DNA from 2 places in the Microbispora sp. NBRC 16548 genome. Region 1 is predicted to be linked to the other one. Evidence: riboswitches for the same ligand, from Rfam matches in the RefSeq annotation. Region 1 holds a riboswitch; the other holds the start of a gene.
What was found. A riboswitch is a leader RNA that binds a small molecule or an ion and turns the genes downstream of it on or off. The one in region 1 is predicted to bind glycine.
Positions count from the first base shown of each region.

Region 2: it holds a riboswitch for glycine, as region 1 does, so the genes downstream of both, gcvP (aminomethyl-transferring glycine dehydrogenase) here and gcvT (glycine cleavage system aminomethyltransferase GcvT) in region 1, are expected to answer to the same signal.

Region 1 is NZ_BSSF01000008.1:110,297-125,706, reverse strand. It holds gene QSK36_RS23195 (hypothetical protein) at 1-220, shown strand, start outside; gene QSK36_RS23190 (hypothetical protein) at 149-1,576, opposite strand; gene QSK36_RS23185 (L-serine ammonia-lyase) at 1,675-3,048, opposite strand; gene gcvH (glycine cleavage system protein GcvH) at 3,073-3,465, opposite strand; gene gcvT (glycine cleavage system aminomethyltransferase GcvT) at 3,462-4,553, opposite strand; glycine riboswitch at 4,596-4,691, opposite strand; glycine riboswitch at 4,692-4,789, opposite strand; gene QSK36_RS23170 (AfsR/SARP family transcriptional regulator) at 4,887-5,690, opposite strand; gene QSK36_RS23165 (gamma-glutamyl-gamma-aminobutyrate hydrolase family protein) at 6,088-6,777, opposite strand; gene QSK36_RS23160 (3-oxoacyl-ACP reductase) at 6,789-7,553, opposite strand; gene QSK36_RS23155 (aldehyde dehydrogenase family protein) at 7,558-8,943, opposite strand; gene QSK36_RS23150 (glutamine synthetase family protein) at 8,910-10,247, opposite strand; gene QSK36_RS23145 (FadR/GntR family transcriptional regulator) at 10,394-11,197, shown strand; gene QSK36_RS23140 (hypothetical protein) at 11,242-12,102, shown strand; gene QSK36_RS23135 (hypothetical protein) at 12,170-13,201, opposite strand; gene QSK36_RS23130 (alpha-amylase inhibitor) at 13,406-13,723, shown strand; gene QSK36_RS23125 (DUF3592 domain-containing protein) at 13,998-14,450, shown strand; gene QSK36_RS23120 (WD40 repeat domain-containing serine/threonine protein kinase) at 14,560-15,410, shown strand, end outside.
Region 2 is NZ_BSSF01000014.1:83,037-98,446, forward strand. It holds gene QSK36_RS32505 (alpha/beta hydrolase family protein) at 1-594, opposite strand, end outside; gene QSK36_RS32510 (hypothetical protein) at 687-1,094, shown strand; gene QSK36_RS32515 (hypothetical protein) at 1,229-1,771, opposite strand; gene gcvP (aminomethyl-transferring glycine dehydrogenase) at 1,863-4,688, opposite strand; glycine riboswitch at 4,871-4,962, opposite strand; gene QSK36_RS32525 (response regulator) at 4,985-5,692, opposite strand; gene QSK36_RS32530 (sensor histidine kinase) at 5,689-7,662, opposite strand; gene QSK36_RS32535 (hypothetical protein) at 7,831-8,550, shown strand; gene QSK36_RS32540 (MerR family transcriptional regulator) at 8,618-9,235, opposite strand; gene QSK36_RS32545 (bifunctional nuclease family protein) at 9,391-9,861, opposite strand; gene ftsR (transcriptional regulator FtsR) at 9,938-10,594, opposite strand; gene QSK36_RS32555 (FHA domain-containing protein) at 10,614-11,117, opposite strand; gene QSK36_RS32560 (mannose-1-phosphate guanyltransferase) at 11,510-14,014, opposite strand; gene clsA (cardiolipin synthase ClsA) at 14,018-14,584, opposite strand; gene QSK36_RS32570 (peptidase domain-containing ABC transporter) at 14,595-15,410, opposite strand, start outside.

The DNA of each region.
Region 1 (15,410 bases):
CATGCTCGGCGTGGCGCTGAAGGGGATCGACGGGATCGGCCACATCTCGGTCAGGCTCGTGCGCGACGGCAGGCTGCGGGTGTCGGTGTCGCTCCGGCGGTCGGCCGACCTGCGACAGGTGATCAGGCGGCTGGACGAGTCGGCGGTCTCACGCGTTCGCCGCGCGGTCGGCCGCGACGACGCGCTTGCGGTCGTTCGCCTGCACGTCCGCCGCCGCTGACCGGCCCTCCCTGCGCCATGGCGCGGGGGTCGCGCCCGTGCCGAGGGCGAGCCCGGCGGCCAGGCAGGCGAGCGGCACGACGGGCACCACATAGCGGTGGTCGAAAGCGGCGATCAGGGGCGGCAGCAGGAGCAGGACCGCCGCCGCGGCCCAGGGCAGCAGCGCCGTCCACCGCCGGGCCGCCAGCCCGGCGAGCCCGGCCAGCAGGACCGCCGCCAGCAGCGGCCCGCGCAGGAAGCCCTGCTCCTGGTAGGCGCGCAGCCACCCCGCGAACGGCTCGGCCACCTTCGTGTCCCCGGAGCTCCCCTGGTAGGCGGTGGTCAGCGCGCTCGCCGTACGGCCGCCGGAGGCCACCTTGGAGGTGAACGGCTTCACCGTGGCGGGGAACACGTACGCGCTCTGCGTGCCCGGGGCGGGGTAGACCTTCCGGTCCCATTCGAACGCCCACATGGCGTCGTGCAGCCCGGTCGTCAGGAAGTCGAGGGGCTGGCTGCGGATCGCCAGCGAGGCGAACTCGCTCGCCAGCCGGTCCTTGTCCTTCTTCACCCGCTGGATGGGCGAGTCGGCGGCCCAGATGTAGGCGGGTGCGGCGAGCCTGGGCTCCGACGGGCACAGCACCGCCAGCTCCTTCGGCGGCTTCATCACCGAGCAGTCGGCGAAGGTCATCGTGCGCGACCACAGCCATGTGCTGCTGCCGCCCATCCCGTACGACCCGTGGGCGTCGTGGAACCAGACGGCGTACCCGCCGAGCACGGCGGACGCGGCGGCGAGCCCGGCGAGCGCGGTCCTCCAGCGTCCGGCGAACAGCACCGGCAGCAGCGCCAGCGCGATCAGGGGCAGCCCGAGGGTGCGGGTGACCGTGGCGAACCCGAGCAGCAGCAGCGCCGCGACGACGGACCACGCGCCCGGGCGAGGGCGCCACAGCAGGATCGTCACGGCGGCCACGACCAGTGCGGTGAACAGCAGGTCCGCCATGACGAGGTGTTCGAGCTGGATCTGGTGGACGTCGAGCAGCACCGGCGCCGCCGCCAGCGCCGCTCCCCAGCCCGGCAGCCGTGTCCGCCGGCGCAGCACCGCGTAGACGCAGACGGCCATGCCGAGACCGAGCAGGTGCTGGACGATCACGACGGCGGTGATGCTCCCCAGTGGGCTCAGCGCCGCCAGGAACAGCGAGTAGCCGGACGGCCGCGAGGGCAGCGGCCGCAGGTCGAGGGCCGAGCTGAGGTAGGCGAAGGAGTCGGCCCAGAACCACAGCGCGGGCCGGTAGCCGAGCACGGCGAGCGCGCGCAGCGCGACGCCCGCCGCCAGCACGACCAGGAACGCCCGATGTGGGCGCAGCGCCTCGCGCCACCTCACGTGACGGCCCTCCTCCTCGACGGGAAGTCACCACGATATTGGCGAGCCGCACATGCGTCACATCCGCGACATCATGGCGCTCGACGGCGGCGCGAGGTTCAGCACTCGATGACGTTGACGGCGAGGCCGCCGCGCGAGGTCTCCTTGTATTTGTCGAGCATGTCCCTGCCGGTGTCGCGCATCGTCTTGATCGCCTTGTCCAGCGACACGAAGTGGCGGCCGTCGCCGCGTAGCGCGATGCGGGCGGCGGCGATCGCCTTGATCGAGGCGACGGCGTTGCGCTCGATGCACGGGATCTGGACGAGCCCGCCGATCGGGTCGCAGGTCAGGCCGAGGTTGTGCTCGATGCCGATCTCGGCGGCGTTCTCGACCTGCTCCGGCGTCCCGCCGAGCGCCTCGGTGAGGCCCGCCGCCGCCATCGAGCAGGCCGAGCCGACCTCGCCCTGGCAGCCCACCTCCGCGCCGGAGATGGAGGCGTTCTCCTTGAACAGCACGCCGATCGCGCCCGCGGTGAGCAGGAAGCGGACGACGCCGTCCTCGTCGGCACCCGGGAGGAAGCGCATGTAGTAGGACAGGACGGCCGGGACGATGCCGGCGGCGCCGTTGGTCGGCGCGGTGACGATCCGGCCGCCCGCGGCGTTCTCCTCGTTGACGGCCAGCGCGAACAGCGTGACCCAGTCCATCGCCCGCAGCGGGTCGGTCCCGTCGGTCTCGCCCTGCAGCCGCCGGTACAGCTGGTGGGCCCGGCGGCGCACCTTGAGCCCGCCCGGCAGGACGCCCTCGCGGCCGGTGCCGCGCCGTACGCACTCGGCCATCACCGACCACAGGTGCAGCAGGCGGGCCCGGATCTCCTCCTCCGTACGGCCGAAGGCCTTCTCGTTCTCCATCATCAGGCCGGAGATCGACAGGCCGGTCTCGGCGCAGTGCGCGAGCAGTTCGTGCGCGGTCGTGAAGGCGTACGGCAGCACCGTGTCGTCCGGCTTGATCCGGTCGGCGCCGGTGGCGTTCTCGTCCACCACGAAGCCGCCGCCGACCGAGTAGTACACCTTCTCGCGCAGCACCGTGTCGTCGGCGTACGCCGTGAACCGCATGCCGTTCGGGTGGTGGGGGAGCGACAGCTTGCGCTCGAAGACGAGGTGCTCGCCGACCACGAACGGGATCTCGTGCACGCCGTACAAGGTGACCGTGCCGCTCGCCCGCATCGCCGCCAGCCGTTCGTCGACGGTGTCGACGTCGACCAGCTCGGGCTTGTCGCCGGACAGGCCCAGCAGGACCGCCTTGTCGCTGCCGTGGCCCTTGCCGGTCAGCCCGAGCGAGCCGTACAGGATGGCGTCGACCCGGGTCGCCTTCTCCAGCAGCCCGTCCTGGTGCAGCCCGCGGACGAACTTGTGCGCCGCCGCCATCGGGCCGCCCGTGTGCGAGCTGGACGGCCCGATCCCCACCTTGAACAGGTCGAAGACGCTGATCGCCATTGACCGTCGCCTCTCAGCCGGCTGTCAGGACTCGCCGGAGGTCAGCGCGGTGTACTCCGCGGCCGACAGCAGGTCCTCCGGCGCCTCCTCCACGCGCACGCGGAACAGCCAGCCCTCGCCGTACGGGTCGGAGTTGACCAGCGAGGGGTTGTCCACGACGGCGGAGTTGATCTCGACGACCTCGCCGCCGACCGGCGCGAAGATGTCGCTCACGGACTTGGTGGACTCCACCTCGCCGACCGCGTCGCCGGCCGCGACCGTCGAGCCGACCTCCGAGTGCACCTCCACGTAAACCACGTCGCCGAGCTGCTCGGCCGCGTACGCCGTGATGCCCACCGTCACGGTGAGGCCGTCCTCGATCCCGGCCACCCACTCGTGTTCCTTGGTGTAGCTCAGGTCGTCCGGAATGGTGCTCACTTGCTCCTCCTGTAGAAAGGCAGATCGACGACGTCGACCGGTTCTTGGCTGCCCCGGATGTCCACGGCCAGGCCACCCTTCTCCAGGGCGCCCTCGTCGACGTACGCCAGGGCGATCGGGCGGCCGAGGGACTGCGACGGGGCGCCGCTGGTCACCTCGCCGACGACGGCGCCCTCGCGGGTGACGGGGTAGCCGTGGCGGGGCACGCGGCGGCCGCGCGCCACCAGCCCGACCAGGCGCCGCCTGGCGCCGTTCTCCGCTGCCCGCTCGAGGGCGGCCTTACCCACGAAGTCGCCGGGCTTGTCGAAGCGGACGACCCGGCCGAGTCCCGCGTCGAACGGCGTGATCGCCGCGCTCAGCTCGTTGCCGTACAGCGGCATGCCGGCTTCCAGGCGCAGCGTGTCGCGGGCCGACAGGCCGGCGGGGACGAGCCCGGCGTCCTTGCCCGCCTCGGCGAGGGCGTTCCACAGGGGCGCGGCGTGCTCGTTCAGCACGAAAAGCTCGAAGCCGTCCTCGCCGGTGTATCCGGTGCGTGCGATCAGGGCGGGCGTGCCCGCGACGACGCCGGGGACGATGGCGTAGTACTTCAGATCGTCGAGGTCGGCGTCGGTCAGCGCGGTCAGGATCTCGGCGCTGCGCGGGCCCTGCACCGCGACCAGCGCGTACTCGTCCGACCGGTCGGTCACCCGCGCGTCGTAGCCCCGGACCCGGTCGGCGAGCTCACGGGCGACGAGGGCGTAGTTGGAGGCGTTGGCGACGACCATGTACTGGTCTTCGTCAAGGCGGTAGACGATGAGATCGTCGAGGATGCCGCCGGTCTCGTTCACGATCATCGTGTAGCGGGCCCGGCCGGGCGCGAGGACGCTGAGGTGTCCCACGAGAGCGCGGTCGAGCGCCTCGCCCGCCTGCGCGCCGACGACGAAGATCTCCCCCATGTGGGACAGGTCGAACAGCCCCGCGGCCGTGCGCACCGCGTTGTGCTCGGCCGACTCACTGCCGTAGCGCAGGGGCATCTGCCAGCCCGCGAAGTCGGTCAGGGTCGCGCCCAGACTTTGGTGGATCTCGCGGAGCGGGGTGGATCGGGACATGCGCACCTCGGAAGGACGGATGCTGCGTTTGACTATCGGGCATCCTCCCCCTCTGTCATCGGCGCCTGAGAGCTTCGTCCGATCTTTGCCGGACTTTCACCTTCGGCGAGGCCTTCCGGCCTTCTTTCCAGAGGTCACCTGGCCCGCACGGTCCTTTGCCTTGAGAGGTTCGCGGGGAGGGCTTGCTCCTTCAGGGGCCCTGACCGGATGCCAGGACGCTCTCCCGCACGGGATCACCGGTGTGCTGCAAGCCTAGTGGTTCGCCGCCATCCCCGTAACCGGCAGGATCGCCCCGATTTCCTCGATCAAGGTATCCGTCCTTGCGGGCTTTCGTTACGGTCTGTGATCGCACTCGCGCGGCGGCCGATGCCCCGCGCGGAGGCGCATCAGGGCGGACGGAAGGTCGTCGCCGGTGAGGATCCGCTGGTGGAGGGCCTGCGTGTCGGGGGACGGCTCGGTGCCGAGGCAGTCGACCAGGGTGCGGCGCAGCCGCTGGTAGGACGCCGAGGCGTCGTGGGTGCGGCCCGATCGGTGCAGCGCCAGCATGAGCTGCCGGTGCGGCCGTTCGCGCAGCGGGTGGCGCCGGGCCCACTGGGCAAGGCCGCCGACGATCTCGTGATGGTGCCCGAGCGCCAGCCGTACGTCGAAGAGGTCCTCGGTCACCGCGCGCCGGTCCTCGTCGAGCCGTTCGGCCCACGCGGAGAGCTCGTCGACATGCCTCATGGCGAGCAGGGCGTCGCCCCGCCACAGGCTCAGCGCGTTCTCGAACATCCTCGCCGCATTGTGGTAATCGCCATTTTCGCGAGCGATTCTGCCCTGCGCCGCGAAATGGTTGAATACTGCAGCATCCACGGATCCCGGCGGGACGGAAAGAAGGTAGCCGCCGTCCACGGTGTGCAGCGGAGAAAGGTCGGGGTCGCGTGGCGAGAGCCGCCGCCGCACCTGTGCGATGTAGGTGGTAAGATTCCGCGGCGCCGATTTAGTGGGACGGCCATTCCACAACAGATCGATGAGCCGGTCCCGGTGAACCGCGATATTCGGATTGAGCAGGAACAGTGCGAGGAGCTGCCGGTGCCTCGGGGCGAGCCCGGCGATGACATCCCCTGAGGGTTTCATGGCCAGGAACGGTCCGAGCACGGCGTATAACACGGTTCCCCTCGCACGAAAGCAGCGTGAACGCGCCGACGATGCGGCTTTGATCGCCATTTGACCATATCTCTCTCCGGCGGCTTGAGTCAAAAATATGCCGTTTGTATGTCGGCCGCTCCGGAGCCCATAAACGCCGCACTGTGGGCCGCAATGCCCGGCCCCGTGCGCGCCGATACGCCGATAACCTAAATGAAATCGGTTACAGATCAAGCTCTCGCCGACTGTCATGCCGGCGGAGTGAGAGTGTGACGCCGATTACGCGATGATCGGCGCGGTGCGGCGCCGGCCCGGGGAGGTACGGCTTATGACGGGCGAGGTTTTCCGGGAGCCGGTCGGCACGCTCGGCGGGATGGCCGGCGAAGACGGCGCCGATCCCGCGGGACCCTCAGTGGCGGGCGGCGGCGACGAGGGCGTGGAACAGCGGGCCGTCCTCGTCGGCCTCCGGGTGCCACTGGACGGCCAGGGCGAACGCCGCGCCCGTGACCTCGACGGCCTCGATCGTGCCGTCGTCCGAGCGGGCGGTGACCGCCAGCCCGTCCGCCAGGCGGTCGATCGCCTGGTGGTGGTAGTGGGCGGGCGTCAGGTCCTCGCCGTCGTAGATCTTGGCCAACTCCGGCGAGAGCCGTACGGGGAGGCGGCCGAACGTCCCGGGGGCGGGGGAGTGGGCGGTGTGGCCGACCACGTCGGGCAGATGCTGGTGGAGGGTGCCGCCCAGCGCCACGTTGAGCACCTGCAGGCCCCGGCAGATGCCGAGGAACGGCAGGCCGGTGCGCAGGGCGGCCTCCATCAGCCCGAACTCCGCCTCGTCGCGGAACTCCCGGACGTATCCGGTCTGTTCGGCGGGTGGCGCGCCGTACCGGGCGGGGTCGATGTCGCCCCCGCCCGCGATGATCAGCCCGTCCAGTCGCCCGGCCAGCGCGGCGGGCTCCCCTGCGGGCGGCAGGATGACCGGCTGGCCGCCCGCCCGCGCGATGTGGTCGACGTACATGTACGGCAGCAGCGCCGCCGGCATGTCCCAGACGGTGAACCTCGCCGGCTCGACGTAGCACGTCACGCCGATCACGGGACGGGCCATGGGCATACCCCTTACAGCGGAGTGACGTACGCGCCGGAGATGCCGCCGTCGACCAGGAACTCCGAGGCGGTGATGAACGACGCGTCGTCGGAGGCGAGGAACGCGACCGCCGCGGCGATCTCCTCGGCCCGGGCGAAACGGCCGATCGGCACGTGGACGAGACGGCGCTGGGCGCGTTCGGGGTCCTTGGCGAACAGCTCCCGCAGCAGCGGGGTGTCCACAGGTCCGGGGCACAGCGCGTTGACCCGGATGCCCTCGCGGGCGAACTGGACGCCCAGCTCGCGGCTCATCGCGAGCACGCCGCCCTTGGAGGCGGTGTAGGAGATCTGCGAGGTGGCCGAGCCCAGCACCGCGACGAACGACGCGGTGTTGACGATCGAGCCCTTGCCCTGCCGCTGCATGTACGGGATCACGTGCTTGCAGCACAGGTAGACGCTGGTGAGGTTGACCTCCTGCACCCGGCGCCAGGCGTCGATGCCGGTCTCCAGGATGGAGTCGTCGTCCGGAGGCGAGATGCCCGCGTTGTTGAACGCGATGTCGACGCTGCCGAACTCCTCGAACGCGGTCCGGTACATCCGGGCCACGTCGTCCTCGTTCGCCACGTCCACCTTGACGAACAGGCCCCCGACCTCCCCGGCCGCCTTCGCGCCGGCCTCCTCGTCGAGGTCGGCCACCACGACCTTGGCGCCCTCCTGGGCGAACCGGTGGGCCGTGGCCAGCCCGATGCCGCTGCCCGCCCCGGTGATGACGGCGACGCGGTCCTGCAAACGCTGCATTGATCTACTCCGTGGAGATGAAGACGTTCTTGGTCTCGGTGAAGGCCGACAGGGCGTCCGGGCCGAGCTCCCGGCCGAGGCCCGACTGCTTGAAGCCGCCGAACGGGGTCCAGTAGCGGACGCTGGAGTGCGAGTTGACCGACAGGTTGCCCGCCTCGACGGCCCGCGCCACGCGCAGCGCCCGGCCCACGTCGCGGGTCCAGATCGACCCCGACAGGCCGTACGCCGTGTCGTTGGCGATCCGTACGGCGTCGGCCTCGTCCTCGAACGGCACGACGGACACCACGGGCCCGAAGATCTCCTCGGTGAACGCCCTGCGGAAGGACTCCGAGGACGAGCCGGCCAGCACCGTGGGCGGGAACCAGTAGCCGGGGCCGGTCGGGCACGACCCGGCGGCGTACACGTCGGCCTGGGTGACGAACGACGCGACGCGCTCCCGGTGCTCGGCGCTGACCAGCGGGCCCATCTGGCTCGCCGGGTCGTTCGGGTCGCCGACCTTGACCTCCCGCACGGCCTGCGACAGCCGCGCGAGGAAGTCGTCGTAGACGGAACGCTCCACCAGGATGCGCGAACGGGCGCAGCAGTCCTGGCCGGAGTTGTCGAAGACCGCCATAGGGGCGGACTCCGCCGCCCGGGAGAGGTCGGCGTCGGCGAAGACGATGTTGGCGCTCTTGCCGCCCAGCTCCAGCGTCACCCGCTTGACCTGCTCGGCCGCCTTGGCGCCGATCAGTTTCCCGACCTCGGTCGAGCCGGTGAACACGATCTTCCGTACGTCCGGGTGCTCGACGAGCCGGGCGCCGGCGACCTCACCCTCGCCGGGGACGACCTGGAGCACGCCCTCGGGCAGCCCGGCCTCCAGGGCGAGCTCGGCCAGCCGCAGCGCGGTCAGCGGGGTCCACTCGGCGGGCTTCACGATCACCGTGTTGCCGGCGGCGAGGGCCGGGGCGACTCCCCAGGTCATGATGACCATCGGGAAGTTCCACGGCACGATGATCCCGACCACGCCCAGGGGCTCGGCGAACGTGACGTCCACCCCGCCGGGAACCGGAATCTGCTTGCCGTGGTTGCGCTCGGGCGCGCCCGCGTAGAAGTTCAGCACGTCGCGGACGTTGCCCGCCTCCCAGCGGGCGTTGCCCACCGTGTGGCCGGCGCCTGTGATCTCCAGCCGCGCCAGCTCCTCCGCGTGGTCCTCCACGACCTGCGCGAAGCGGCGCAGCAGCCGGGCCCGCTCGCCCGGGGCGACCGCACGCCAGGCGGGGAAGGCCCGGGCGGCCCGCTCGACCGCGCGGTCCACCTCGGCGGCGTCCGCCATCTCGACCTCGGCGATCACTTCCTCGGTCGCCGGATTGACTATCTTCACAGCCGTTCGAACCCCCGATAGAGCTCCCAGTCGGTGACCGCCGCGTCGAAGGCGGCCAGCTCGACCCTCGCGTTGTTGGCGTAGTGCTCGACCACGTCCTTGCCGAACGCCTCATCGGCGATCGGCGAGCCTTCCCACAGCGCCAGGGCGTCGCGGAGCGTGGCGGGCACCCGCTCCGCCCCGGAGTCGTACGCGTTCCCGCCGAACGGCTCCTCCAGCTCCAGCCCGGCGTCGATGCCGCGCAGCCCGGCCGCGATCATGGCCGCGACCGCGAGGTAGGGATTGACGTCGCCGCCCGGCACCCGGTTCTCGATCCGGAGGGAGGGGCCGTGGCCGACCAGCCGCAGCGAGCAGGTGCGGTTGTCCACGCCCCACTTGACGGCGGTCGGGGCGAAGCTGCCGGGCACGAACCGCTTGTAGGAGTTGACGTTGGGCGCGTAGAGCATGGTCAGCTCCCGCATCGCCGCGAGCTGCCCGGCCACGAAGCGCCGGCCGGTCTCCGACAGCCCGTACGGCTCGCCGCCCGCCATCACGGGGGTGCCGTCGGCGTCGCGCAGCGAGATGTGGATGTGGCAGGAGTTGCCCTCGCGCTGGTTCGGCTTGGCCATGAACGTGATCGACCTGCCCTCCTGGGCGGCGATCTCCTTGGCGCCGTTCTTGTAGAACACGTGGTTGTCGCAGGTGGTCAGTGCGTCGGCGTACCGGAAGGCGATCTCGTGCTGGCCGAGGTTGCACTCGCCCTTGGCGGACTCGACGTACAGCCCGGCGCCCTCCATGCCGAGCCTGATCTTGCGCAGCAGCGGCTCGATGCGGGAGGTGCCGAGCAGCGAGTAGTCGACGTTGTAGAGGTTGGCCGGGGTCAGGTCGCGGTAGCCCCGCTGCCAGGCCTGCTCGTAGCTGTCGTCGTAGACGACGAACTCCAGTTCAGTGCCGACGTACGCGGTCCAGCCGCGTTCGGCGAGCCTGGCGAGCTGGCGGCGCAGGATCTGCCGGGGGGAGGCCACGACGTCCGCGCCGTCCTCCCACACCAGGTCGGCAAGCAGCAGCACGGTGCCCTCGTGCCAGGGCACGCGGCGCAGCGTCGACAGGTCCGGCCGCATGACGAAGTCGCCGTAGCCGCGCTCCCAGGACGACATGGCGTAGCCGTCCACGGTGTTCATGTCGACGTCCACGGCGAGCAGGTAGTTGCAGCCCTCGGCGGCGTGGTCCAGCACCTCCTCGAGGAAGTACCGCGCCGACAGCCGCTTGCCCTGCAGCCGCCCCTGCATGTCGGTGACCGCGAGCAGGACCGTGTCCACGCGGCCCGCTTCGACGTCATCGCGGAGTCGCTCCACGCTGAGCACGGTGCCTCCCGTCCAAAAGTCTGGAATCAGACCATTGAGGGCATGCAAGCACCATGTTCCCCTCGTCGTCAACAATGTCCGGGGGGTTTAACCTCGATCGCAGGGACGGGGGACCCGTGGTGACGGGTGGAGGGACGATGCGCATGGAGATCACCCCGGCGGAGGCGTCCGTCTCCGGCCCCCGGACTCCGGCCGCGTCCGCGTCGCGGTACGCGGCCGTGGGGATCACCGGCGCGGTGTCGCTGCTGCGGCCGGTGCGGGCGGGCAACGCGTTCGAGGAGACCGTCGAGCGCCTGCTGCAGGCCATCAAGCTCGGCGTCGTCCCGCACGGCGAGAAGCTGCCGCCGGAGCGCGAGCTGGCCACCCGGCTCGGCATCAGCAGGGTCACGCTGCGCGAGGCGATCCGCGCCCTGCAGGAGGCCGGCTACCTCGACGTACGGCGCGGCCGGTACGGCGGGGCCTTCGTCGTCTACCGGCCGCCGAGCCCCCGCAAGGGCGACCTGCGCAGGGCCGTCACCCGCATGGGCGAAGACGATCTCGAGGACGCGCTGACGTTCCGGATGGCCGTCGAGTGCGGGGCGGCCCGGGTGCTCGCGACCACCGAGCTGACCCCGCGGCGGCGGGAGACGCTGGCCGCCCGGCTGTCCGGGGTGAACGACGCGGCGCCGGCCGACTACCGCCGGATGGACATCGCGTTCCACCTGGCGATCGCGGAGCTGAGCGGCTCGCCGCTGCTGGCCGCCGCGTGCGCCGACGCCCGGCTGCGGGTGACCGACCTGCTCAACGCGATCCCCGTGCTGCGGCCCAACATCGAGCACGCGGCCGTCCAGCACGCCGCCATCGCCGCCGCGATCCTGGACGGCGACCCCGAGGCGGCCGAACGGGCGGTGGCCGAGCACCTGGAGGGCACGGCGGCCCTGCTGCGCGGCTTTCTCGCCTGACCACTCCCGCCGCGTCGTAGCATCGGAGGCCGGGGGATCGCTTCATGACCTACTGGTTTCGCGAACGCATCATCGAGGCGCACCGCCTGCCGCTCTTCTGCTTCTTCGTCGCGCTGATCACGGCGTTCGTCTTCACGCGGGTGAACGTACGGCTGATCAGGGCGCGGGTGCGGTGGCTCGGCAACGTGAGCGTCGGCGAGATGCACATCCACCACGTGGTGTTCGGCGTGGTGCTGACGCTGCTCGGCGGGGTGGCCGGGCTGGTCCTGTCGGACGTGTCCACGGGGTGGTACTCCTTCTCCTCGGCCGTGTTCGGCGTGGGCGCCGCCCTCGTGCTCGACGAGTTCGCGCTGATCCTGCACCTGCGCGACGTCTACTGGCAGGAAGAGGGCCGCACCTCCGTGGACGCGGTCTTCGTGGCGATCGCGGCCACCGGCCTGCTGCTGCTCGGGCTGCGCCCGCTCGCCTGGAACGGCGCGGACGGCCGAGGCGGCTGGACGGCCCCCGCGTTCCTCTTCGTCAACCTCGTCTTCGCCATGATCACCCTGCTGAAGGGGAAGATCTGGAGCGGCCTGCTGGGACTGTTCGTGCCGCCGCTGCTGTACGTGGGGGCGGTGCGGGTGGCCCGTCCCGGCTCGCCCTGGGCCCGCTGGTGCTACTCGGAGCGGGCGAGGCGGCCCCGGCCGCGCCTGATGGCCAAGGCGATCCACCGGGAGGAGCGCTGGCGCCGCCCGGTCATCCGCGCGAAGATCGCGGTGCAGGAGTTCGTCTCCGGCCGCCACGACCTGCCCGCGCCCGCGCTGCCCGCCCGGCACCAACGGCGGCGGGTCGTGTCCCCGCGTCCCCGGCCGGGGACGGACCACCCCGGGCGCCCCTGGCGGTCGGGCCGGCCTCGCGCCCGCTGAGACCACGCCGCCGTCCGAAAGCCGGGTGGCGTGTGCGGTGATCCGTGACCAGGCTGGTGAAGCCGACCTACGTAGCGGACCTGGATCTTCCGGTCGGCACCGTCGGGGCCGATGACGTCTCCACGGTCGCCTGCCGCCGGGAGGTGGTGACGTAGCAGGGGGGCAGGGGCGCCGGAACCACCGCAGCCGGGTCCAGGACGGCGCGACGCTTGCCCTTCTCGTCCGGAGGGCAGCGGTAGTCGCGGCTGATGCGGATCTCGGCCACCCCCGGGGCGAGCCGGTAGGTCGCGAACGGCATTGTGCACTCGCTGTAACCGTCCTCCCAGCGCAGCCACACCACGTCGTCCTTGCGCGGGTTGACCATGGCCACCGTGTCACGGCTGTCGTTGAGGGATTGGTAGTCGTCGGTGACGTCGTGGAACCGGCCGGTCTGTCCGCGGTCGTAGAAGCAGACGCTGGGCGCGTCGCACCGGTTGGGATCCTCACCACGGACCAAGGGGATCTCGTTGTCGGCGGGCCTCAGGAACAGGGTCACAACCGTGGCGATCAGTGCGCCCGCCACGAGCCCGGCGAGGCCGGCCGACAGGACGCGGGTACGGCTCGGCCCAATGGACGCCGGCCCGGTGAGAGTCGGCCCGGTGAGAGTCGGCTCAGTGAGCGTCGGCTCGGAGGACGGGCCCGGGGCGTCATCCAAGAGTGTCGTCTCCTCGGCCTGTCCCTTGGTCTGCTCCACGGCGGGCTCGTGATCAGCAGGGCTGGCTATTCGCCGCCAGGCGTCCTGCCACCGGGCGATCTGAGCCTCGATCTCCGCGGACGACAGCTCGCAGGCGGACAGGCAGGCCGCCACGTAGGCCTCGACGAAGGCCAGCCGCGGCAGGCCGGGCAGCCCCCGTCCGTTGAGGGTGTAGGACACGGTGCTCGACGGCAGGGCGTCCACCTCGTGGCCGTCGGAGGTGGTCGAGCGGCCGGCCAGGTGACGCAAGCGGCGCAGTGAGGGCTGCCCTGCCCAGGTCCTGAGCCGCTTGAGTAAGTCGATGAATTCCTGAGCGCTGTCTGCCGACGCCGGATCCGGCGGAGGCGAGGTCATCGCGTCGCCCATGTATGGACCCACCTTTCCAGGGACGGGAACGGGACGGTCACATGGTCCCCTCTGGCGTTTCACTTCTACGCCTGCCGTACAAGATCGGCCAATCGCGTCCAATTCTGTTGCGTCGCTTGTTGGACACCTGTCTTCCCAGGTGAGCTGGCCATGCCTGGCCCGAGTCCAGGCGAACTGCTTCACCGGAGACAGGAGAAAGAAGCCATGCGACTCAGTAAGAAGATCGCACTCCCCATCGCGGCGTCCGCGGGAGTCGCCGCGCTGCTCTCGTCCACGGGCGGAGTGGCCTCCGCGGCCACCGCCCAGGCGCGCAGCCCCCTTCCGGGGTGCGTGTACTGGCACCTGTCGAGCAGCGGCGTCACGGACCACCTCAGCGTGACCAACGGCTGTGGCGCGGGGCACTGGTTCAAGGTGATCCTGGCCCATCGCAAGGACTTCAAGTGCACGTACTACGCCCCCGGGCACACCTGGAACTGGTCCTGGAAGTGGCCGGGCAAGTTCTCCGCCCTGCACAACTGCTGACGCGGAGCGGCTCCGCGGCGGGACCGCAAGCGCGGGAACATCTCACGGGCCCGGGTGTTTCCGCGCGCCTGCGCGACAGGTGCCGAGCTCTCCGGCGATCACGCCGGGTGCGCCCCGGGGCGCACAGTCCCACCGGCCACCTCCGAAGCCGGGACCTCTCCCCCCGCCGCGACTGTGAACCGTCACCGAACCTCCGGGGCCGGGGAGGAGTCGTAGGAGACAGGGCGGCAGCCGCGCCTTTCCGAACCGCCTTCGCCAAGGGGGCCTGTGACTGATGGCTCGATGGTTATCCCGGCGTTCTTTATCGGGTGTCGGGTCGTTCGCGTTCTTCGCGGCCTGGTTCGGCATCCTGATCGTGATGCTCGTCGCTCAGGTCTTCGACATCGTGTCGGCCCTGGACCTCGGGCGGCACGGCGTCCGCACCACCGGCGTCGCCCTCTCCACCCGGTCGGAGACATGGAACGACACCGACGGCCACCCCATCACCGTGAACTACACGAAGATCGGTTTCACGGTGGGTACGCAACGGCACGTCGAGGAGATCTCCGGCTGGTACGCGACAGGGGAGAAGGTCCGCATCGTCTACGACCCCGAGAGCGTGAACGTCGTCAGGAGCGAGGAGGACACCGGCCTCGGCGGGGTGGCCGGAAATTTCGTGGGGATCGCCCTCCTGCTCGGCATGCTCGTCTTCGGCGTCAGCTTCGTCTTCTCCTGGCACCGATGGTGACGATGCCCGCCGCGATGTGATCGAAATCCGCGTACGCGCTGAGGATCCGGCAGAACCCTTTCGCGCCCGTCGGCGTCCAATTCCACGTGCCGGCACGAGGGGTGGACGCATGACGGGGACGCTGCTGCCGGAGGATCCGGAGCGGCTGGGGGATTACTGGCTGTCGGGGCGGCTCGGCTCCGGCGGGCAGGGCGTCGTGTACGAGGCGTACGACAGCCAGGGCCGCCGGGTGGCGGTGAAGGTGCTGCACGGCGATGCCGCGGTGGATCCGGAGCTTCGGGAGCGGTTCGGGCGGGAGGCCGCGGCGGCCCGGCTGGTGGCGTCGTTCTGCACGGCGCCGGTCATCGCCGCCGAGTTGGACGGGCCCCGGCCGTTCATCGTCAGTGAGTATGTCGAGGGGCGGAGTCTGCGCCGGGCTGTGCAGGAGGGGCAGGTCTTCGCCGGGGACGGCCTGCACCGGCTCGCGACCGCGATCGCCACGGCGCTGACGGCGATCCATGAGGCGGGGGTCGTGCATCGTGACCTCAAGCCCGACAACGTGCTGCTCGGCCCGGACGGCCCCCGGGTGATCGATTTCGGCGTCGCCAGGACGTTGGAAATGTCGCTGACCAGCACGGGGCTGGTGGCCGGGACGCCGACGTACATGGCGCCGGAGGTGTTCACCGGGCAGCGTGCGGGGCCGGCCGCCGATGTGTTCGCCTGGGGCGGGATCGTGCTGTTCGCCGCCACGGGTGAGGATCCGTTCCGTGCGGAGAGCCTGGGCGGGGTGATGCATCGGGTGCTGTCGGCCGATCCCGACCTGTCGGTGCTGCCCGCGTCGCTGCGGCCGTTGGTGGGCGCGGCGCTGGTCAAGGAACCGTCTGCCCGCCCGTCGGCCCGCGACCTGCTGTTGGCGCTGATCAGCGGGGGCGGCCGGGTGGACACGGCGCGGTTGCTGGCGGAGGGCAGCCGGGCGGCGCG
Region 2 (15,410 bases), on a different contig from region 1:
CGCCGGCGGAGGCGAAAGCAGCCACCGCGCCACCACCCCGCCCACCCGGGCGGGGTCCTTCTTGAACTCGTGCCCCTCCCCCGGGAGGACCACGAGACGTGCGGCGTCCTTCTCGTCCGGCACGCCGAACGGATCCCGATCCCCGTTGACCACGAGCACGGGGGTCCCCGCCTGCCGCAGTTCTTCCGCCCGTGACCGTTCCGGCTTGCCCGGCGGGTGGAGCGGGAACGCGAGCGCCACCACCGCCTCGGCCCCGGCGGCGCGCGCGGTGCGGCAGGCGACCCGCGCGCCGTTGCTCCGCCCGCCCTGGACGAGCGGCAGGCCCGGGTGGCGCTCGCGGAGCGCGGCGACGATCGAGAGCCACGCCTCGTCCTGCTTGACCGCCGACCCCGGCGCCCGCGCGCCGCGCAGCCGGAAGGGCTGGGTCACCCGTGCGACGGTCCCCCCGATCGCCAGCACCGCTTCCCGTACGGCGAGCAGGTCGGGGGCGTCCACACCTCCCCCGGACCCATGGGTCAGGACCAGCAGCAGCCGGGGATCGGCCGCCTCGTCCACCTCGGCCAGGGCGCGGCCGTACGGAGTCTCGATCTCCATGCGGCGACGGTAGCGGGTCCGACCGGAGCAGGAGCAGGCGACCCTCCGATCGGAGGATGGCACGCGCTCGCGAAAGGAGCCAGAATGTCACGGTGACGGACATCGCATCGCAGCAGCCGCCCGCGCCCGGGCGCCCCGCCCCTCCGCCGCCGGCGGCCGCCTCGACCCGCGAGGACCTGCGCGCCGTCATGGCGGCCCGCCGCGACCTCGGACCTGAGTACGAGGACGCGCTGGTCGAGTCGTTCCTCGACAAGCTCGACGTCGAGATCGCCGCGCGGGTACGCAACGAGGTAGCGGCCCAGCTGCACCACCAGCCCCCGGGCAACCAGCCCAAGCAGAAGGACGGCGCCGTGGGACTGGCCCTCGGCTCACTCGGCATCGGCATCCCGCTGACCGCCATCGCGGCCGGGGCCGGGCACTTTCCGGGGCTCCTGCTCGCCTGGGGCGGGATCGTCGCGGTCAACTTCGCCTACGCCATCAGCCGCCGCTCCCAGCGCTGACACCCGGCGGGACCACCCGGCGTCCATCGGCGCCGGTTGTCCTCGATCTCCACGCGAGGCGCGGCCGCCCGCGAGGCAGGTCTCGCCGGGAGCGGTGGTCCGGCCCGTCGGTCACCGCCGCCGGCTGAGCGCCCTCAGCCGGCCGCGCCGGCCTCCATCGGGGGGCGGACGTCCCTGCCGAGGCGCAGCCGTACCTGGTCGGCCAGCGCCTCGTCGGGGTGGTCGAGGCCGTAGCGCCACACGGTCTCCGCGTCGGCGTCGCGGCCCCGCAGCGGCAGCGTGCGGGCCAGCAGTTCGATCGCGAGCGCGCCGGTGCCTGCGTCGGCCCCCTCCTGGCGGCTGTCCTCCACCGCCCCGGCGAACTGCGCGCACGCCATCTCCAGGTGCGCCATGCCGAGCAGCACCCGCAGGCGCGCCGGGTCGGCCACCGCGCTGACCGACAGCGCCTCAAGCAGGACGTCGGCGGCCCGCTCGGGTTCGCCGTCCTCCAGCAGCCGCTCGGCCATCCGCTCGACGACGACGGACAGACCCTCGCCGGCCTCGCCGCGCTCCGGCGCGTCCTCGTCCGCGGCGAGTTCCGCGAAGATCGCGGCCGCGCCGTCGAGGTCGCCGCTTTCGGCGAGCCGGCGCGCGTGGTCGAGCCGGTCGGACCGCCGCCCGGAATCGATGGCCGTCATACAGGGGCCTCGCATGGTCGCAGGTGATGAGGAACGATCACCGCGATCTTAACGAGACCGGCCGCCGGGCGGGGCCGACATACCCAACTGATCAGTCCTCGTACGCCTCCAGGGGCGGGCAGGAGCAGACGAGGTTGCGGTCGCCGTACGCCTGGTCGATGCGGCGCACCGGCGACCAGTACTTGTCGTCCCGCAGGCCGGGCACCGGGTAGGCGGCCACCGCCCGCGAGTACGGGTGGGCCCACTCGTCGGCGGTGAGGCACTCGGCCGTGTGCGGGGCGTTGCGGAGCGGGTTGTCGGTCTTGTCGTACTCTCCCGACGCCACCTTGGCGATCTCGTCCCGGATGGCGATCATCGCGTCGACGAAGCGGTCGAGTTCGGCCAGGTCCTCGCTCTCCGTCGGCTCGATCATGAGCGTCCCGGCGACGGGGAACGACATCGTGGGCGCGTGGAAGCCGTAGTCGATCAGCCGCTTGGCCACGTCGTCCACCGTGACGCCGGTCTCCTTGGTGATCTGGCGCAGGTCGACGATGCACTCGTGGGCGACCAGGCCGTCCCTGCCGGTGTACAGCACCGGATAGTGCGGCGCCAGCCGCCGGGCCAGGTAGTTGGCCGACAGGATCGCCTGCTCGGTGGCCTGTCGCAGCCCGTCGGCGCCCATCATCCTGACGTACGCCCAGGAGATCGGCAGGATGCCCGCCGAGCCGTACGGCGCGGCGGACACGTGCGCCGGCAGGTGCTCGGCGAGGTGCGCCTTGACCGCCACCGGGCCGACGCCGGGACCACCGCCGCCGTGCGGGATGCAGAAGGTCTTGTGCAGGTTCAGGTGGGAGACGTCCGCACCGAACTCGCCCAGCTTGGCCAGGCCCACCAGCGCGTTGAGGTTGGCCCCGTCCACGTAGACCTGCCCGCCGGCCTCGTGTACCCGCTCGCAGATCTCGACGATCGTCTCCTCGTACACCCCGTGGGTGGACGGGTAGGTCACCATGATCGCGGCGAGCGCGTCGCGGTGCTTGTCGATCTTGGCGGCGAGGTCGGCGACGTCGACGTTGCCGTTCTCGTCGCAGGCCACCACGACCACCCGCATGCCCGCCATGACGGCGCTGGCGGCGTTGGTGCCGTGCGCGGAGGACGGGATGAGGCACACGTCGCGGCCGCCCTCGCCCCTGGAGCGGTGGTAGGACCTGATCGCCAGCAGCCCGGCGAACTCGCCCTGGGAACCCGCGTTCGGCTGGATCGACACCCGGTCGTAGCCGGTGACCTCGGCCAGCCAGCCCTCCAGCGTCGCGATCAGCTCGGCGTATCCCTCGGCCTGCTCCGCCGGCGCGAACGGGTGGATCGAGGCGAACTCCGGCCAGGTGACCGGCTCCATCTCCGTGGTCGCGTTGAGCTTCATCGTGCAGGAGCCCAGCGGGATCATCGAGCGGTCGAGCGCGATGTCCTTGTCCTGCAGCCGCCGCAGGTAACGCAGCATCGCCGTCTCGGACCGGTGGGAGTGGAACACCGGGTGGGTGAGGAAGTCCGAGGTCCGCTGCAGGTCGGCCGGGAGCGCGTCGGAGGTCACCCGGTCGAGGTCCTCGACCACGAGTTCGGGCGCGCCGAACGCCGCCCAGACCGCCTGCAGGTGGTCCGTGGTGGTCTTCTCGTCGCAGGCGACCCCGACGTGGTCGTCGTCGGCCAGGCGCAGGTTCACGCCCCGCTCCGCGGCGGCGGCCACGACCTGAGCGGCCCGCCCGGGCACGCGGGCGAGCACGGTGTCGAAGAACTCGTCGTGGACGACCTCCACGCCGCCCTCGCGCAGCCCGGCGGCCAGGACGGCCGCGTGGCGGTGCACCCGCTGGGCGATCCTCCTGAGGCCCTCCGGGCCGTGGTAAACGGCGTACATCGACGCCATGACGGCGAGCAGCACCTGCGCGGTGCAGATGTTGCTGGTGGCCTTCTCCCGCCGGATGTGCTGCTCGCGGGTCTGCAGGGCCAGCCGGTAGGCCGTGCGGCCGTCGGCGTCCAGCGAGACGCCGACCAGGCGGCCCGGCATCTGCCGCTGCAGGCCCTCGCGGACGGCCATGTACGCGGCGTGGGGGCCGCCGTAGCCCAGCGGGACACCGAAGCGCTGGGAGGAGCCGACCGCGATGTCGGCGCCCTGCTCGCCCGGAGCCTCCAGCAGGGTCAGCGCCAGCAGGTCGGCCGCGGCCACCAGCAGCGCCCCCTGGGCGTGCGCCCGCTCGGCAATTGCGCGGAAGGACGCCACCCGGCCGCTCGCGCCCGGATACTGGACGAGGACTCCGAAGCACTCGGGCAGCTCGCCGGCGAGGTCGGACTCCACCAGCGTGATGCCGAGCGGCTCGGCGCGGGTCGCCAGCACGGCCTTGGTCTGCGGCAGCGCGTCGGCGTCCACCACGAACACGTCGGTCTTCACCTTGCTCGCCCGCCGGGCCAGCGTCATCGCCTCGGCCGCGGCCGTCGCCTCGTCGAGCAGGGACGCGCCGGCGACGTCGAGGCCGGTGAGGTCCGACACGACCGTCTGGAAGTTCAGCAGCGCCTCCAGCCGCCCCTGCGAGATCTCCGGCTGGTAGGGCGTGTACGCGGTGTACCAGCCGGGGTTCTCCATCACGTTGCGGAGGACGACACCCGGGGTGATCGTGTCGTGGTACCCGAGGCCGATCATCGGGGTCAGCACCCGGTTGCGGCCGGCGAGGGCGCGCAGCTCGGCCAGGGCCTCGGCCTCCCCCACCGCCTCGGGCAGGTTCAGCGGGCCGCGCGTGCGGATGGCCTCGGGCACGGCCACCGCGAGCAGGTCGGACACCGACTCGTAGCCGACGGCCTCCAGCATCCGGGCGCGGCCGGCCTCGGAGGGACCGATATGACGGGTGGCGAAGGGCGGAGCGGAAAGATCGCGAAGCGTGGACCGATCGGTCATGACAGGGGCCTCCTGGGCGGGTCGAGACCTGCGGCGACCGTCCGGCGCCCTGCGTGGCGCGGCCGGTCGTGAAGCGGTCTCCCCCTCTGTCATCGGACCTGAGAGCTTCACCGGGCCGTCGAGCCCGGCTTTCCCCTTCGGTGAGGCGCCGCCTGGCCGGCGGGCCTGCTTTTCAGAGTCGCCTCGTCCGTGCGGTACGGATGCCTGAGAGATTCCGGGGAGGTTTGCTCCTTCGGCGCCCCTGAAGGCCAGGGGTCTCTCCCGCACGAGGTCGTCGGCCGTGTCCACTCTACCCGTTACCCCGGATCCGCCCGACTCGCACCCGGCGCGAGATCGGCGCCGAGACCGGCCTGGCGGGCGCGGACGATGGCCTCGGCCCGGTCGGCGACCGCCAGCTTCGCGAAAATGGCGGTGATGTGGTTGCTGACCGTCTTGCCGCTGATGGTCAGGTGCCGGGCGATCGCGGGGTTGGACCGTCCGGCCGCGATGAGGTCGAGGATCTCCCGTTCACGCGCGGTGAGCTCGGGAAAGGGCTCGGGGACAGGAGCGGAGCCCGGCGCGAGGGAGGCCCCGCCGGCGAAGAAGTCGATGATCCGGCGGGCCACATTCGGCCCGAAGACGGCGTGGCCGGCCGCGACCGAGCGGACCGCCCGGACGATCTCCTCCTGTTTCGCACCCTTGACCAGATATCCGAAGGCTCCGGCGCGCATCGCGGCGAACACCGACTCGTCGTCCTCGAACATCGTGAGTACGAGCACCCGGGCGGCGGGCACGGCGCGCACGATGGCCCTGGTGGCCTCCACCCCGTCGACGCCCGGCATGTGCAGGTCCATGACCACGACGTCGGGGCGCGTGAGCTGGACCTCGCGGCGGGCGGCGTCGCCGTCGCCGGCCTCGCCCACCACCTCGATGTCCGGCAGCGACGTCACCAGGGCACGCAGGCCCTCCCGCATCAGCGGGTGGTCGTCGACGACGACGATCCTGATCGGTTCCCCGGCGGTCATGTCTGCTCCAGTGGAAGGCGGGCGTGGACGCGGCCGCCGCGGTCGGTGGGGCCGGCGGTGAGCGTACCGCCCAGTTCGGCTGCCCGCTCGTGCATGGATCGCAGGCCGACGCCGTGCGGCCAGGCGCCGGCGCCCCCGGAGCCGTTGTCGCTCACCTCCACGTGCAGGGCGTGATCGGCCCGCAGGGAGACCCGGCACGCCGTCGCCCCGCCGTGGCGCAGCGCGTTGGTGACCGCCTCGGTGGCGATGCGGAAGGCGGCCACCTCCACCGCGGCGGCCAGCGGCGGCAGGTCCTCCGGGGCGTCGACCGTGACCACGCATCCGGCGTGCTCGCGCCGCCAGGCCTGCTGGGCGCGCCGGCGCAGCGCGCCCAGCAGTCCGAGCTCGTCGAGGTCGGGCGGGCGCAGATCGTAGACGAGGCGCCGGATGTCGGCGATCGCGGCAGTCAGGTCGGCGCGCAGGTCGAGCAGGAGCCGCCCGCTCCGCACCGGGTCGCTGTCGCGCAGATTGTGGGCCGCGTCGGCCTTGAGGGTCACCGCCGTGAGCACCGTGCCGAGGCCGTCGTGCAGGTCGCGGCGCAGCCGCCGGCGCTCCTCCTCCCGGGCTGCCACGATCCGCGTGCGCGACTCGCCCAGTTGCTCCGACAGACGCACGGCCTGCAGGGCCAGGCCGACCGGGGCCGCCAGCAGGCCGAGGGCGCGGCGGTCGGCGCCGGACAGCCGGTTCTCCCCCGCGCGCAGCCCGACGAGCAGGTCGGCGGGCGGCCCGTCGGCCACCTCCAGCGACACGGTGTGCCGCAGTTGCGGCGGCACACCGTATGTCGCGACCAGCCGGCCGTCGGAGCTGACCGCGGCGTACGGCAGCCGCAGCGCCTCGCACACGGCCCGCAGCACCCCGTCGAGGCCGGTGCCGAGCCGCAGGCCGACCCGGGCGGCGGCCGCCGCGGGATCGCGGCGCTGGCCGTACATGACCCTGTCCACCGCGGACTGCACGGCGGAGCGGGCGGGCGCGAAAGCGAGGGCGATGGCCGCGGTCGCGATGACGGGCGTGGCCGACAGCCGGTCCTGCGCCAGCGCGGACAGCCCCGCGACGACGCCCAGGTAGGCGAGCACGACGCCGAGCGTGAGCACCCCGTACACCAGCGACCGGTTGACGATCAGCTCGATGTCGTACAGCCGGTGGCGCAGGATCGCCACCGTGGCCGCGGCCGGGATCAGTGGCAGGGTCAGCAGGAACAGCACCGGCCCGTCGGTCGTCACGATCCGCTGGACGTTGAGCGTCGCGAACAGTCCCACTCCCCACATCAGCCACATGAGCTGCAGCCGCGGCACGCCGCGCGACCGGCGGATGCGCAGGCCGAGCACGCCGAGGGAGGCCAGCAGCACCAGCGCGTCGGCGGCGGCGAACACCGGCGTCAGCCGCAGGGCGGCCTCGCCTGCCGCGGGGGGCAGGATCGGGTCGCCCGCGGTGACCGATCCCCCTTCGGCGACCCCGGCCGCCACCGGCAGTGTCAGGATCGGCGTGAGCGGCAGGACGGCGAGGGTCGCGACGGCCAGCGGTCGCCAGCGCCGGGACAACGGCCTGCCGTCCGGGAACAGCTGGATGATCAGCGGAAGGCAGACGGCGGGCGCCGGGATCCACACGGTGATGCCGAGCAGCTCGACCGCCCGCGCCCACCGCTCCGGCAGCCCCACCGCGCCGGAGAGCAGCCCCAGACAGGCCACGCTCAGGCTGTAGCAGGCGCCGTACCCCACGAACAGGAGCCCGACGCGGTGCCCGGGCCGGTGCGCCAGCACCGTCGCGCCGAACGTGGTGAAAGTCAGCGCCTGGGCGCTGTTGGTCAGCAAGTAGGAGTCGTCGGCCGCGTCGGCGAAGGTGAGCCCGCCGAGGAACCACGACACCCACGCCGCGGCGACCACGACGGTGGTGAGGGTGAGCACCGCGACCGGGCCGGCGCGCCTGACTGCCATGGACTCATCATCGGGTCCCGCCGCTCCCATCGGCCATAGGGGCGCGTCCCCAGAGCCGGCGGGAGCGGCCGGGACCGGACCGGGAGTCCGCGCCCACGACGGCGGGGGCGTGCGGCCGTCACCGTCGGACCCGACCGGACGACCACCAGACCTTTCGAGAGGACCGCCATGCAGCCGGACACCGACACCCGTGCCACCGCCCGCAGACCGCTCCGGGACGTGCGCGGCTTCTGGCGGGTGCTGCTCGCCGTCGTCGCCCCGCTCCCCATACTCGGCATGGGAATCCACTACATCCTGAGCCCCGTGGACGGCGGCGAGTCGTTCGAGGCCACGGTCGCGGCGTACGCGGCCCACGAGCAGGCGGCGGGCGCGATCCGATGGTTCGCCCTGCCGTTCCTGGTCGGGCTGATCCCGGCCACCTTCGCGGTGGCCTGGGTGGCCCGTCGCGGCGCTCCCATGCTCACCACGGCGGGGGCGCTCCTCGCGCTGCTCGGCGATCTGGCCGGCTTCCCCCTGATCCGCGGCGGCGACGACCTCGCGTACCTGACGGCGACGAGGCACTTCGACGTGGCAACCGCGTCGAGGATTCAGAACGCGCTCGAGGACGACCCCGTACAGCTGGTGGCGGGCCTGCTGTTCATCGTGGGCATCGTCGTCGGCCTGCTGCTGCTCGGCCTCGCGCTCTGGCGCAGCGGCGCGGCGCCCGCCTGGATGGGCATCGTCCTCGCGGCCGGCGGGTTCACGCACCCGTTCATGCCCGGACACGTCGCCTCGGGCATCGGCCTTGTGGCCGCGGCCGTGGGCTTCGCCGGCGCCTCCGTCGCCCTGCTGCGGATGCGCGACGACGAGTTCGACCTGCCTCCGGCCAGGACCGCCACACGCGCCTGACTACTTCCGGGCACGACCCCGGCCTCCGCTCGGCCCGCCGCGGCCCAGCGCTCGCCGGGGCATCCGCTCAGCCGGTCCTGCGGGCCTTTCTCCGGCGGGCCAGCTCATCCGAGGGATGGTCCCCCTCCGCATCCGGAGCTGCCTCCGCGCGCTCGCCCGGAAGCTCGGCCAGCGATCCCTCGACCTCCCGCCACACCCGCCCGAGCGCGATGCCGAACACGCCCTGGCCACCCTGCAGCAGGTCGATCACCTCGTCGGCGCTCGTGCACTCGTAGACGCTCACGCCGTCGCTCATCAAAGTGATCTGGGCCAGGTCGTTGACGCCGCGGTCGCGCAGATGCCGCACGGCGGTGCGTATCTGCTGGAGGGAGACCCCCGTGTCCAGAAGACGTTTGACGACCTTCAGGACGAGGATGTCGCGGAAGCTGTACAGTCGCTGGGACCCGGATCCCTGGGCGGCCCTTATCGTCGGGAGCACCAGTTCGGTCCGGGCCCAGTAGTCGAGCTGCCGGTAGGTGATCCCGGCAGCCGCGCACGCCGTGGGCCCGCGGTATCCGATGCCCTGGGGCAGCGCCGTCGGCTGCTCGTCGAACAGCAGGCCCTGTTCGCCGGCGCGCTCGCGCGCCGCCTGCCGAACCGGGTCGTGCTGGCCGGCCGACTTACCCTCGCCGCTGCTGACCGCCACTGCGGACCTCCGGCTTTCTCTCATCCCACGGTCTGATCTGGGGGTTCGTGAATTACAACCGTGGTTTCCCTTGCACCGTAGGACCGGGGCCATCGTCAGTCAACGACCCCGTCCGGCGCGTCGTGAAGCGTAATCTCCCGAAATCGTCCGGCACGTCAGCCCGCCCGGCCGAAGTCTTCCGGTGTGATTTTGTCCAGGAACTCGCGAAACTTTTCCACTTCGTCTTCCTGGTCGTCGGGCATGCTCACGCCCGCCTCCTGGATCACGTCCTCACTCGCGTAGATCGTCGCGCCCGTACGCAACGCCAGCGCGATCGAGTCCGAAGGACGGGCGCTGACCTCCACGCCGTTGGAGAAGACCAGATCGGCGAAGAAGATTCCATCGCGGAGCGCGACGATGTTGACGGTGCGCAACCGCACCCCCAAGGCCTCAAGAACGTCACGGAACAAGTCGTGGGTCAGCGGCCGGGGCGGCGGCTCCTCCGCCTGGGCCAACGCGATAGCGGTCGCCTCGGTCATGCCTATCCAGATCGGCAGGTACCGATCACCGCTCGTCTCCTTCAGGAGAACGATCGGCTGGTTGGTGGGCATCTCAACGCGAACCCCCACGACCTCCATCTGCAACACGGGCGGCTCCGTCTCAAGCGTCGCGGCATATCACCAGAAGTTCAACGTAACACCCACGGAGGTGCGGATGTGCCGGTCACCGCCCCAGAACGCCGCGAACACTCCCACGCAGTAACGCATTGTGAAGTTCCTGGAGAAGTCCGGAGATCTCCCGGGCGGTCTCGTCCGCCTCCGCGATCGCCCCCGGCGCCTTGCGCCGCAGCAGCGGGGCCACCGCCTGCTCGATGAGACCGGCCTCCCGCTCCACCGCGGCGCGGATCGCCCTCAGGTGCCGCGCCTGCAGGCCGAACCGCGCCAGCGCCCCCACGCTGCGCGCGACTTCCAGCGCCTCGCCGTCGTAACGGCGCGCCACGGGGGCGACCAGGCCGAAGCTCTCCATCTCGGCCAGGGTCTCCTCGTCGATGCCTGCGGCCTCGATGAGCTCCTCCCGGCTGAGACGCACGGGCGGGGCGCCGTCGGACACGGCGTGCGGACGGGCCGCCTGCTCGTCCAGCTGATCCTTGATCACGCGGAGCGGCAGGTACTGGTCACGCTGCGCACGCAGGATGTACCGCAGGCGCTCGACGTCGTTGAAGGTGAACTTGCGGTACCCCGACGGGCTCCGCTGGGGCTCGATCAGCCCCTCACCCTCCAGAAACCGGATCTTGGAGACGGTCACGTCCGGGAACTCGCCCTGCAGCAGGGCGAGCACCTCCCCGATGCTCATGAACGCCCGTACGGCCTGCGCGCTCATGACTCCTCCTCCTCACCGATCACAGCCCTCCGGGACCACGCGTGAGGAACACCAGCCGGAACTTGCCGATCTGCACCTCGTCGCCGCCCTGCAACGGGGACTCCTCGATGCGCTCCCGGTTGACGTAGGTGCCGTTGAGGCTGCCCACATCACGCACGGTGAACTGGCCGCCGCGCCGGTAGAACTCCACGTGCCTCCTGGACACCGTCACATCGTCCAGGAAAATGTCGCTTTCCGGGTGGCGACCCGCCGTAGTGAGGTCGCTGTCGAGCAGAAAACGGCTCCCCGCGTTCGGGCCCCGCATGACCACCAGCAGAGCCGTGCCGGGCGGCAACTGCTCGACCGCGGCCCTGTCCGGCAGAAGCGTCTGGCCCGTCTCCGCCTCAAGCGCCTCAAGTGAGATCGTCGAGGTCGTGTCGGCTGCGACGGGCGCCGGAGCGCTCAGCGGCGAACCGCATCGTGAACAGAAACGGGCATCCTCGGGGTTGGCATGACCGCACTGCGTGCAGTAGACGCTGGGCATCGAACGGCTCGGCCTCTCTCACGACTTGCTCTAGGACTGGCTCAAACTGCGAATGCCGCAACTTACGCTGATCAGGCACAAAGGTCAAGACCGCGGCTGGGCGTGGACTGACCAACGCTACAGCCAGCGGAGGTTCAAGGTCCATCCCGCCACACGTGTTGTATTGCCGCGCCTCCGGCGCGGCGGCTCGGGGCGCCTTCAGGCCGCGTCGTCATGCCGGAGGCGCGCCATGAGCACAGCCCTCGTCGCGTCCTCGCTCGTTCCTCGCTCCGGGCGCTCCTCAGTCCAGTCGCGGCCGCGCCCCTCGCGTGAGGGTTGCGCACCGTAATCCTCGCGTGAGGGTAGCCGCGGGTCCCTCGCGGGACGGTTCGCGCCATACCTTGCTTGGGGGGTCAGTGGGCGCCGGCGGCTTGTTCGACGACGTGGGCCCAGTGCTCCAGGAGCGCCTGGGCGGTGTCCATGTCGTGGCCCTCCGCCCACAGGTGGGTGACGGCCTCGGCGGGGTCGGGCAGGACGAGGGCCCAGCTTCCGTCGTCCTCCACGACGCGGACGCCGTCGGTGGTGTCCAGGCGGTGGCCCTCGGCCGCCTCGACGACCGAGCGCATCACGGCCCCCTTGTGCGCCCAGGGCGTGGGAACGGTCCGCTTGAGCAGCTTGGCCTCCGGGATGCGGGCGTCGATCTGGCTGAGCGAGAGCCGGGTGCGCGCGACCAGGCCGAGCAGGCGCAGGAACACCGCCAGGCCGTCCACGGTGGGCGCGAACTCCGGGACGATGAAGCCGCCCTTCCCGTCGCCGGCGAAGATCGTGTCGGGGTGCCGGGCCGCCCGCGTCAGCGTGTCGAGGCTCGTGGCCGTCCAGTCGACCTGCACGCCGTGGAAGCGGCACACCATCTCCGCCACCCGGGTCGTGGTGACCGGCAGGGCCACCCGGCCGCCCCGGCGCTCGGCCGCCACCAGGTCGAGCACGACGAGCAGCGCCCGCTCCTCGCTGATCAGCTGGCCCATCTCGTCCACCAGGGAGACCCGCTCCGCCACCGGGTCGAACCGTACGCCGAAGGCGGCCCGTGCCGAGGCCACCAGCTCCGCCAGGCGCTGCAGATCGCGGCGGCGCTCGGCGAGCGTCTCGGTCGGCGAGCCGTCGTCGAGGCGGTTGTTCACGGTGAGCACGTCGACCCCGGCCCGGCCCAGCAGGCTCGGCAGCACGAGCGAGGAGGTGCCGCCCGCGCAGTCGACCACGACCTTCATCTCGGTGTCCTTCACCCCGGACATGTCGATGCAGGCCAGCAGCTCCCGTGCGTAGGTGTCGACGGCCCGCGCGGGGAAGGTCAGCTCGGCGATCTCGCCGGGGAAGGCGCGCCGGTACTCCTGCCGGGAGAAGACCCGCTCCAGCTTGCGCTGGGCCGCCTGGGACAGGTCGGCCCCCGTCTCGTCCATGAACACGATGTCGACGCTCTGGGGGTCGCCCGCCGTGGTGCGCAGGGCGATGCCGCCCCGGACGTTCTCCCGCGAGGTGTTGAACCTGGCGACCGGCAGGGCGGCGGCCTCCAGGTCGACCACGTTGATCGCGCTGGAGTTCAGCGCGCTGATCACCGCCCGCTTGAGCGCCCGTGCCGCGCGCGAGGCGTCGCGGGAGGTGACGACCGTGTCGCCCTTGCGCAGCGTCGTGGCGTACGCGCTGGCCAGCCGTACGCACAGCTCCGGGGTGATCTCGACGTTGACCAGCCCGGAGACCCCGCGGGGGCCGAACAGGCTGCGCTGGCCGCGCGACTCCCAGATGACGCTGGTGTTGACGACCGTGCCCGCCTCGATCGTCTTGAACGGGTAGATCTTCACGCCGGAGGAGACGTACGCCTCGGCCTCGATGACGCACTCGTCGCCGACGACGGCGTTCTCCTCGATCCTGGCGCCGGTCATCACGTCGGTGTTCTTGCCGATCACGCAGCCGCGCAGGTGGGCGGCCGGGCCGACGTACACGTTGTCGCTGACCACGGCGCGGTGGAGGAAGGCGCCCTCCTTGACGACGGCGTTGCTGCCGAGCACGGTGTACTCCCGCAGTTCGGCGCCGGCCTCGACCTTGGCGTAGTCGCCGATGTAGAGGGGGCCCTTGAGCACGGCCTCGGGGTCCACCGAGGCGCCCTCGGCGGCCCACACGCCCGGGGCCAGCTCGAACGCGTCGAAGTCGACCTTGACCTTGCCCTCCAGCACGTCGGCCTGGGCCTTGAGGTAGCTCTCGTGCGTGCCGACGTCCTCCCAGTAGCCCTCGGCCACGTAGCCGAACAGCCGGCAGCCCCGTGCGAGCATGTCGGGGAAGATGTCGGACGACCAGTCGACCGACTGGCCGGGGGCGATCTCGTCGAGGACCGACGGCTCCATGATGTAGATGCCGGTGTTGACCGTGTCGGAGAACACCTGGCCCCAGGTGGGCTTCTCCAGGAAGCGCTGGATGCGGCCGCTGTCGTCCACGATGATGATCCCGAACTCCAGCGGGTTGGGCACGCGCTTGAGCCCGATGGTGACCAGCGCCCGGTTCTCGCGGTGGAAGCGGAGCATGTCGGTCAGGTCGATGTCGGTGAGCGCGTCGCCGGAGATGACCAGGAAGCGGTCGTCGCGGAGCTTGTCGGCGGCGTTCTTCACGCTGCCGGCCGTCCCGAGGGGGACCTCCTCGGTGGCGTAGTGGAGGGTCATGCCCAGCTCGTCGCCGTCGCCGAAGTAGTTGCGGATCAGCGCGGCCAGGAACTGCACGGTCACCACGGTCTCGGTGAACCCGTGCCGCTTGAGCAGCCGGAGCACGTGTTCCATGATCGGCCGGTTGATGATGGGGAGCAGGGGCTTGGGCTGGTTCGCGGTCATCGGCCGCAGCCGTGTCCCCTCCCCGCCCGCCATGACGACGGCCTTCACGGGTCACCCCTTCGTTAGCTGGCGCACCTGTACGACATACAACACCCCCGCCCACCAATACAGACCAGTTCCCCAGATGGCGAAGGCCCATCCGAAGATCGCGGCAATCTCGGCATACCATCCCTCGTGGGAGGCGAGGAACAGCAGCGGGAACGCGTACATCAGGGCGGCGGTGCCGGCCTTGCCGAGGAAGTGGACGGGCAGCGCCGGGCCGTACCCGTGCCGCCGCAGCACGGGCGGCATCCAGAGCAGCAGCACGTCGCGCAGCGGCACCGCGAGCGCCAGCCACCAGGGGACGGCGCCCCGCAGCACCAGGCCGATCAGGGTGGCGAGGATGTAGAGCCGGTCGGCGAGCGGGTCGATGAGCCGGCCCAGCCTGCTGATCTGGTTCCAGGCGCGGGCGAGCTTGCCGTCGAGCCAGTCGCTGAAGCCGGCGAGCGCCAGCAGCGCGATGGCCCACCCGTCGGCGTGGGGACCCAGCACGAGCCAGAGGAAGACGGGGACGCCGAGCAGCCGCAGGGCGCTCAGCAGGTTGGGCACCGTCCAGATCCGGTCCTCGGCAGCGTTCACGCCCCAGACCCTACATGCCGCTCTCCCTGTCGATCCGGGCAGGAGCCACGGGGGTTCGCCTCCGGGTGCCGGCCTGGGCGGAGGCCGTTTGCGCGGCGACGAGCCGGGTGTAGCGCCCGCCCAGGGCCAGCAGCTCCTCGTGGGTGCCCCGCTCCACCACCATGCCCCGCTCGACGACCAGGATCAGGTCGGCGTCCCGCACCGTGCTCAGCCGGTGCGCGATCACGATGCGGGTCTGCGTCAGGCGGGACAGCCGCGCCTCGATGTCGGCCTCGGTCGCGCTGTCCAGGTTGCTGGTCGCCTCGTCGAGCAGCAGCACCTTGGGTCGGGGCAGCAGCGCGCGGGCCAGGGCGAGGCGCTGGCGCTGTCCGCCCGACAGGCCGCCGCCCTCGACCAGGATCGTCTCGTAGCCCATCGGCATCGCCATGATCTCGTCGTGCAGGGCCGCGAGCCGGGCCGCCTCGGCGATCCGGTCCATGCCGGCCTCGGGGAAGTTGAGCGCGATGTTCTCCCGGATCGTCCCGGTGAACAGCGACGGCTCCTGGGTGACCACGCCGAACTGGCGGCGCAGCGATCGCGGGTTGAGCTCGGCCGCGGGAACGCCGTCGTATCGGATCTCCCCGGCCGTCGGCTGGTACAGGGCGAGCAGGAGGCGGGCGAGCGTGCTCTTGCCCGACCCCGAGGGGCCGACCAGCGCGACCTTCTGCCCCGGCCGTACGACCAGTGAGACGTCGCGCAGCGTCCACGGGCCGCGCGGGTCGTGGCGGAAACCCACCCCGCGCAGCTCGATGCCACCGCGCAGCCGCAGCACCTCGATCCCCGTGGA